2 linked regions of the Saccharibacillus brassicae genome follow. Each later gene encodes a partner of the first gene's protein in a complex. Links are inferred from orthologs where the notes say so. Each region holds a gene or a part of one and is shown in the gene's direction. Other genes may lie near its edges.

The links. The genes of interacting proteins can lie anywhere in the genome.
Region 2: the proteins of FFV09_RS13130 (region 1) and FFV09_RS11350 are in contact, whole or in part, in an NMR structure (PDB 1J6T), measured with the Escherichia coli proteins. The link is inferred for Saccharibacillus brassicae from one-to-one orthologs.

Annotation. Positions count from the first base shown.
Region 1 is NZ_CP041217.1:3,161,607-3,166,091, reverse strand. What follows is about bases 859-3,858. They hold FFV09_RS13130 (PTS mannitol transporter subunit IICBA), read left to right. Parts: upstream 859-1,374; coding sequence 1,375-3,342; downstream 3,343-3,858. Other genes in these bases: FFV09_RS13125 (mannitol-1-phosphate 5-dehydrogenase), read left to right, coding at 3,647-3,858; FFV09_RS13135 (BglG family transcription antiterminator), read left to right, coding at 859-1,378. Outside these bases: more of FFV09_RS13135, read left to right, coding at 1-858; more of FFV09_RS13125, read left to right, coding at 3,859-4,485. UniProt on the Escherichia coli protein: The phosphoenolpyruvate-dependent sugar phosphotransferase system (sugar PTS), a major carbohydrate active transport system, catalyzes the phosphorylation of incoming sugar substrates concomitantly with their translocation across the cell membrane.
Region 2 is NZ_CP041217.1:2,700,418-2,704,847, forward strand. What follows is about bases 431-3,375. They hold FFV09_RS11350 (HPr family phosphocarrier protein), read left to right. Parts: upstream 431-1,740; coding sequence 1,741-2,010; downstream 2,011-3,375. Other genes in these bases: FFV09_RS11340 (gluconeogenesis factor YvcK family protein), read left to right, coding at 431-638; whiA (DNA-binding protein WhiA), read left to right, coding at 646-1,575; FFV09_RS11355 (serine hydrolase domain-containing protein), read left to right, coding at 2,294-3,375. Also shown: more of FFV09_RS11340, read left to right, coding at 1-430; more of FFV09_RS11355, read left to right, coding at 3,376-4,414.

The DNA of each region.
Region 1 (4,485 bases):
TATCCGTTCCGGGCAGCGCATCGTGATCGAAGCGCGCGTGCTGGACGGCCTGCGGAACCTGCCCGAATTCGGGCAGGCGCAGCGGCTGGCCGACCGGCTGGAAGAGATGCTCGGCATCGACATTCCCGAAGACGAAGTCGGCTACATCACGATGCACCTGAAGGGAGCCGAGACGCGCCCCGACAGCGAACGCGACAATTATTACGACTACGTCAGCTTCGACCTCGTCCGGCTTGCACGCAATATGCTCAAAGCCGCCGAAGCGGAGTTCGGCTACGAACTCAAAGGCAGCAGCAAGTTGTTTGCCGGCTTCGTCCACCATCTCGGGCCTGCCGTCGAACGGCTCCGGCTCGGACTGGACATCCGCAATCCGCTGCTCCGGCAGATTCGGGAACAGTACGAAGACGTATTCGCGATCGCGGCCAAATGTTCGCGGCTGCTCGCCGATTACGTCGACCGGGAAGTGCCGGATTCCGAAGTCGGCTACATCGCGATGCATATCGGCGCCATGAGCGAATACGCCCGGGCCGAACGCCCGTCCCCGAAAGTGCTGATCGCCTGCGCAAGCGGCATGGGTACTTCCGGGCTGCTGATGGCCCGGGTACGCAAAGAGTTTCCGTCGTTCAACCTGATTGGCCTCGCTTCCGCTTCGGAAGCGGCCGAGAACGACGAAGCCGACTTCATCGTCTCGACGGTGGACGTCGAGACGGACACTCCGGTCGTCCGCGTGTCGGTTCTGCTCTCGTTCCATGACGTCGAGAACATCCGGCGCTTTGTGAACGAGCAGCAGCGGTCGTTCGTCAAGAAAAAGCCGCGGCATAACGTGCAGGCCGACCTCGTCGGCACGCTCGAAGAACACCGCCGGACGCTCGATGGCATTCTCGATCTCATGAAGCATGTCGATATCGCCGACGGCTTCGCTTCCCGCAGCGTCGGCGAGCTGATCGCCGCCATCGCGGAACGCTTTACCGAAAGCGCCGCCGACGCGGACGTGCTCGAACGCGAACTGCACGAGCGCGAGCGGCTCGGCGAGACGGTGCTGTCGCAGGACGGACTGATCCTGCTGCACTGCCGCTCCGAAGTGATCGGGCGGCTGACGCTCGGCATCTTCCGCTTCCCGGCAGGCATCGACGCCGAATCGGAAGACAAGCCGATTACGCTCAAAGCGGCCCTCCTGCTGCTCGCGCCGAAAAGCAGCGGCAAGTCCTACCTCCAGGCGGCCGGGGAGATCAGCAAATCGCTGATCGACAAGCCCGGCTTCGCCGCCCGGCTCGCTTCGGCCGAGCCGGAACTGCTCCGCGGCGAGATCGCCGACATGATGCGCGAACTGTATGCAAGAAAAATCGAACAATACACATTGGAGGTTGAACAATTATGAGCAGCGTATCGACGCCTGCAAAATCGGGCGGAGCCAGACAGGGCGTTCAAAAATTCGGACGTTTCCTGAGCGCGATGGTCATGCCGAACATCGGCGCATTTATCGCCTGGGGCCTTCTGACTGCACTGTTTATTCCGGCCGGTTACTTCCCGAACGAAAACATCAATTCCATGATCGGTCCGATGATTCAGTATCTGCTTCCGCTCCTGATCGCTTATAGCGGCGGTAAAATGATGGCCGATCATCGCGGCGGCGTTATCGCCGCTATCGCGACCATGGGCGTGATCGTCGGTGCCGGCGACGTCAAAATGTTTATTGGCGCCATGATTATGGGTCCGCTTGCCGGATGGCTGATCAAACAGTTCGACCGCTTCATGGAGGGCAAGATACCAGCCGGTTTCGAAATGCTGATCAATAACTTCTCGCTCGGTATTTTCGGTGCTATTCTTGCCATCGGCGGCTATTACGGTATCGGACCGCTGGTCGGCGCATTCACCAACATCCTGGAATCCGGCGTACAAACGATTGTAAACTGGGGCATTTTGCCGCTCGTTTCGATCTTCGTTGAGCCCGGCAAAATTCTGTTCCTCAACAACGCGATCAACCACGGTATCTTTACACCGCTGGGCTTGGAAGAATCCCAACGCCTCGGCAAATCGGTCTTCTTCCTGATCGAGTCCAATCCGGGTCCGGGTCTCGGCGTCCTGCTCGCTTACTGGGTATTCGCCAAAGGTTCGATTAAAAGTTCCGCTCCCGGCGCTGTCATCATTCACTTCCTGGGCGGTATCCATGAAATTTACTTCCCGTACGTCCTGATGAGACCTATCCTGATACTGTCGGTTATTCTGGGCGGTATGGCTGGCGTATTCACTTTTGGCCTGTTCGATGCCGGTCTTGTATCCGCAGCCGCGCCAGGCAGTATCTTTGCCCTGATGGCCGTAGCACCTAAAGGCGGGCACCTTGCCGTACTTGCAGGTGTAGCTGCAGCTACAATTGTATCGTTCCTGTTGTCTGCCATCTTCCTGCGCAACTACAAAGCAGACGACGAAGATTTGGCAAAAGCGCGCGAAGCATCGAAATCGATGAAGAGCACGAATTCCGCGACTGCCGGTGCAGGCACAACGGTACGCGTAAACGGTAAAGTCGAAAAAATCGTCTTCGCCTGCGACGCTGGCATGGGTTCGAGCGCAATGGGCGCCACTTCTTTCCGCAAAAAAGTCAAAGCAGCGGGTCTGCCGATCAACGTGACGAACACCGCGATCGAAAACATCCCCGGAGATGCCGACATCGTCGTGACGCAGCAGAATCTGACCGACCGCGCCAAAGCGAAAGCTCCGAACGCGCATCACGTTTCGATCGACAACTTTATCAACAATCCGGTCTATGACGACCTGATCGAAGAACTGAAAGCTTCCCAGGCAGGCGGATCGCCGGCCGAGCGCAACACGACCGCAACGACGGCCGACGCGCAGTGGGATATCGACAACGCGCTGGACAAAGCGGCGCCGGGCGCCGGTTCCGCAGTCGTGCACTCCGACATCCTGCGCAAAGAAAATATTCGCCTCGGCCTGCCGAGCGTCAGCAAAGAAGAAGCGATCCGCGAAGCGGGACGCCTGCTCTCCGCATCCGGTTACGTCAAGCCGGGTTACGTGGATGCCATGATCGAACGCGAAGGCGTAGCCTCGACCTACATCGGCAACGGCGTCGCGATCCCTCACGGCGTAGGCACCGCGAAGAACGAGATCGACAATTCCGGCATCGTCGTCCTGCAGTACCCGAACGGCGTCGAATTCGAAGCTGGCACGGCTTATCTCGTAATCGGTATTGCCGGAGCGCGCGGCGAGCATCTGAAGATTCTGACCAAGATCGCCGAAGCGATCGAGGACGAATCGACGGTACACCGCCTGGCGCAGACCAAAGACGTCAACGATATTTACAACACGCTGAGCGTGCAGCCGGAGTAATCTTCGGTTAGCGGACGATTCTTGTCGCTTGCGTGCCTTACCGTCAGCCTTTGTCCTTATTGGAATCGCAAGCCGGCAGAGAGCCCCCTCTGCCGGCTTCGGTTTTAATAGCCGGTTTATTTCAAATTCAAGCTTTCTTTTTTTGCTTTTACCGTCCTGCCGTTTCCTTTGCCTTAAAATGGTTTGATGTGTTTTGAAGTGTTTGAGAGTTTCACCGGAAGAACTTTTTCCATATCCCGGGTTCGAATAGGCCGACTGAAGCGACAGACCGGCTATTCGAAGCCCCCACACGGAGGTATCACCCATGACCAAAAAAGCGATTCAATTCGGAGCCGGCAATATCGGACGCGGCTTTATCGGAGCCCTGCTCGTCGAAGCCGGGTACGAGCTCGTCTTCGCCGACGTCAACGAAGCCATGATCAACGAACTGAACGAAAAGCACGGCTATACGATCCAGATCCTCGACCTCGACAAGCGCGAGATTCCGGTGACCGGCGTATCCGGCTGCCTCTCGAACAGTCCGGACATGTCCAAACATATCGCCGAAGCCGAGATCATCACGACGGCCGTCGGCCCGAACGTGCTCAAATTCATCGCCGTCAACATCGCTGCGGGCCTTGAAGAACGGTCCAAATCCGGCTCCGGCTTCTTGAATATCATCGCCTGCGAGAACATGGTCGGCGCAAGCTCGCACCTCAAAGAGCAGGTCTACACGCATTTGTCCGACGAAGCCAAAGCGTACGCGGACGAGCATGTCGGCTTCCCGAACTGCTCCGTCGACCGGATCGTGCCTCCGTTCAAAGGCGACAACCTGCTCGACGTGGGCGTGGAATCGTTCTTCGAATGGATCGTCGAAGAGCCGGCGTTCAAAGGCGGCGTGCCGACGATCGAAGGCATGAAGCTGACCGATACGCTCGTCGCTTATGTGCAGCGCAAGCTGTACACCCTGAACACGGGCCACGCGATCACCGCTTACCTGGGCTACCTCAAAGGGCTGCCTACGGTCGACAAAGCGATCGAAGACGAATCCGTCCGCACGGTCGTACGCGGCGCGATGGAAGAGAGCGGCGCGGCGCTGGTCAAAGAACACGGCTTCGATGCCGGCGAACACGCCAAATACATCGACAAGATCGAGAAACGGTT
Region 2 (4,430 bases), 460 kb from region 1 along the record:
GCGAGCTCGGGCGGGTATTCGCCGTCCGCGGAGTCGTCTACCCCGCCGCCAAGGAAGGCGTCATTTTGCATGCGGAAATGGAAGACGGCACGATCGTGACCGGCGAGTCGAGCATTCCGGAATACGGCGGACGAATCAAGCGGATTTTCCTCGAACCGGCCGAAGTCGAAGCGCTGCCGGAAGCCGTGCTGGCGATCCAGCGCGCCGACGCGATCCTGATCGGTCCGGGCAGCCTCTACACGAGCCTGCTGCCGAATCTGCTCGTGCCGCAGCTGGCCGAAGCGGTCGTCGCGTCCAACGCGATCAAGATGTATATTTGCAACGTCATGACCCAACCGGGCGAAACGGACGGGTTCAGCGTGGGCGACCATCTTCAGGCCGTGTACGACCATGTCGGCAGCCATCTGTTCGACTACGTGCTCGTCAACAGCGGGCATATTCCCGAAGACGTGCAGCTTCGCTACGCGGAAGAAGGCGCGACGCCGGTCCGGTTGGACCTGGAAGAGATCGCGGGCACGAACTGTACCGTCATTGCCGATACTTTCGTGAAGTACGGCACTTATCTGCGTCACGACGCGGATAAATTAAGCGAACACATAAACAGGCTGGTGGCAGACTGGATGATACGGAAGGGGTGAACAATCCATGTCGTTTGCGGCTCAGACCAAAAAAGAATTGACGATGGTGGAGGCGGACGCCTGCTGCGAACAAGCGGAGCTGTCGGCGCTTATACGCATGAACGGCTCGATCCAGCTCTCCAACAAAAAAGTCATTCTGGACATTTCTACCGAAAACGCGGCGATCGCACGCCGGATCTATTCTTTGATCAAAAAGCATTACAGCGTCCATACGGAGCTGCTCGTGCGCAAAAAAATGCGTCTCAAAAAAAACAACGTGTACATCGTCCGGATTCCGGCCGGCGTGCAGGAACTGCTCGCTTCGCTCAAGATCACGTCGGAAGGGTTCCAATTCCTGCCCGGCATCAGTCCCGATATCGTCAAAAAGAACTGCTGCAAGCGTGCCTACCTGCGCGGCGCCTTCATGGCGGGCGGTTCGGTCAACAATCCGGAAGGGTCTTCGTACCATCTGGAGATCGCCTCCATGTACGAAGAACACTGCCAGTCGCTCGTCGACCTGGCGAACGAATTCCATCTGAACGCCCGCTGCATCGAACGGAAGAAAGGCTTCATTTTCTACCTCAAAGAAGGCGAGAAGATCATTGAACTGCTGAATATTATCGGAGCCCATCAGGCTCTGTTCAAATTCGAGGACGTCCGGATCATGCGCGACATGCGCAATTCGGTCAACCGGATCGTAAACTGCGAGACGGCCAACCTCAACAAGACGATCGGCGCCGCCGTGCGGCAGATCGACAATATCCGCTTCCTGCAAAGGGAAATGGGGCTGGAACGGCTGCCGGAGAAGCTGCGCGAAGTGGCGGAAGTCCGGTTGGCCCATCCCGAGATCAACCTCAAGGAAGTGGGCGAACTGCTCAAGGGCAACGTCAGCAAATCCGGCGTCAATCACCGGCTGCGCAAGCTCGATATTATGGCGGAGAAGATTCGGGGCGGCTGAGAGCCGCTCTTTTTTTTGCGGTCAGTGTGGAAAAGGGCGGAGTGCGAAGGTTTGCAAACGCCGCGCTCGGTTTTAGACTAGTGTGAGCAACCGAAGTTATGGTATACTGGGTACAATAATGCGTTTCGACAGGAACTTCATTTCGTATAGGGGGTAAGATTGCTCATGACCAAACACCCGGTAGTCGTCAGACTGAAGACGGGGCTGCACGCGAGACCTGCGGCTTTGTTCGTTCAGGAAGCCAATAAATATTCTTCCGAAATCTTTGTAGAGAAGGAAGACAAAAAAGTAAACGCCAAAAGCATCATGGGCATCATGAGCCTGGCAATCAGTTCCGGTACTGAAGTTCACATCAGTGCGGAAGGCGCGGACGCCGAGCAGGCTGTAAACGCTTTAATGAGCCTTGTCAGCAAAGAAGAATTGGAAAACCAATAATTCTTGTGCCAGCTTCCCGTTAGGCGATATTTTTGCATAGATACGCCGCCCATCGAACCTCCCGAACGTTTTCGGGAGGTTTTTGCGTACGCAAATTCGCCTGCCATCGATATTAACCAACAACTTCCAGTTTGCCGAAAAAATATTTGCTTTTCCTGTCCCCAAGATAGCGGTTTCGTGTTTGACAGCCGAGTCCAAAAGGGTAAGAATGAGTGCGAAGAGCTCGCTATGTAGGCTCATGAAGCCGCACCCATTTTATCAATAGACACAAGGGGGAAAAACATTGAAAAAATCGAATATCTGGAGATCGGCATCGGTCAAATGGACCAAAGCCGTGATCGCCTCGGCGCTTGCGCTGACGCTGCTCCCGCCTACCCTATCTTACGCCGCGGAGACGCCGACCGCGTCCGCATCGGCGGCAGCCCGGGACACCGCGCTTACGTCTTCCTCGGTCACCGCTTTTCTGGACGAGTTTTTTGCGTTGGAAGAAATACAGGAACTGGCTCCCGGAGCGGCGGTTGTCGTCGTGAAAAACGGCCGGGTGCTGGCGGAAAAAGGGTACGGCTACGCCGACGTGGACAGCAAACGCCGCGTCGATCCGAAAAAAGACGTCTTCCGGATGGCTTCCGTCTCGAAAACGTTCACCGCGGCCGCGGTCATGCAGTTGGTCGAGCAGGGCAAACTCAGCCTGGACGCGGACATTCGTACATATCTCGGCGGCATCACTTTTGAGAATCCGTTCGCCGAACCGGTTACCGTTGCCGATCTGCTCACGCATCGCAGCGGCTTCAAAATCCAGGACGCCCGCGAGGAAGACCTGAACCCTGCCAAAGGGCAGTCCGTCAGCATGGAAGACTATATCGCGAAGTATATGCCGGACGTCGTGCGCGAGCCGGGTACGGCTTACATGTACGACAACTTCGCTTTCCTGCTGCTCGGATACATCGTGCAGCAGGCGAGCGGCACGCCGTACGAGACGTATATGGAACGCAACGTGTTCGCGCCGCTCAACATGGGCAGCACCGACTTCACGCTGACCGCGGACCTGCGCAAGCGTTCGGCGACCGGCTATGCGGCCGAAGAGACGATCAAGCCTTATCCGGTCAGCGAAAGCTTCATGCCGCAGGGCGGCATGCTGTCGACGGCCGACGATATCGCCAAATTCATGACCGCCTTCTTGAACGAAGGCAAGACGGCTTCCGGCGCGCAGCTGCTCAAAGCCGATTCGGTAGCGGCCATGTCGGAATACCGTTCCGCGATCCATCCGCTGCTGCCGGACTCGACCTACGGGTTCGAATCGGCTTCGCAGCTTCCGGGCGCGGGCAGCAGCAGCAAAGTCATCACCAAGGGCGGCGACGTTCCGGGCGCAAGCTCGCTGATGTTTCTGATTCCCGAGCAGGATACCGGCGTATTCGTCGTCTACAACCAGAACGGCGCGCTGCGCGAGCAGCTGTACGCGGCATTTATCTACCGGTTCTTCCCGCAGTATGCGGCCGAAGCGACTTTCCCTGCGTTCGCGGCGGAATCGCCGGAGCAGCTTGAGCGCTATGCGGGATTGTATAAAGACCTGCGCGTCGAGAGCGTCGTCTCCAAAGTGGGACCGGGTTCGCGCGGACGCATGGTCATCTCCGACCCGCTGACCGGCGAGCGCGCGCTGCGCCAGGTAGCACCGGGGCTGTTTATGGATGCCAACAAGATGCTGGTAGCGTTCAAGACCGCTGCGGACGGCAGCGTCTCGTACCTCAAGGAACCTTACCTGAATCCGATGGGTTATGAGCAAAAAGGCGCGAAGCCGTCCGGCTTCAACGATATCGCGTCGACGCATCCGTACGCGAAGTACATTCTCGACCTGCAATCGCTCGGCTATTATCCGAACGATCCGAACATGGCGTTCGGACCGGACGAAGCCGTCACCCGCGGCGAGTACGTGGACATGCTGATGCGCACGTCGGCCATTCCGCTGTCGGAAAGCAAGCCCGAATTGAAAGATACGGTCGGACATCCGTATGCCGCGGCAATCCAGACCGCCTACGAGTTCGGCCTGATCTCGGGCAACGACAAAGGCATGTTCCAGCCGGACCGTCCGATTACCCGCCAGGAAGCGGCTCTGATCATCTACAATTCGACGGGCAGCCTGTATCCCGAAGAACTGCTGGACTCGGTCAAGCTTACGGGCAAGACCGACAAGTGGGCCGTATCCGCGGTCAAACTGGTCGTCGCTCTGGGCTACCACGGCCCCGAAGTGAAGTTCAGCGCTTCCGGCGCGGCCGACTTCCAGTCCAAGAAGACGCTGACCCGCGCCGAAAATGCGGCGATCAACGACATGCTGCTGACCAGCACCGTGACCGGTGCGGCCAGCCTCAAAGACGCGGCCCAACCGGCATCCGAGGAGCCGGCAGCCTGATCTGTCCGATCGTTTC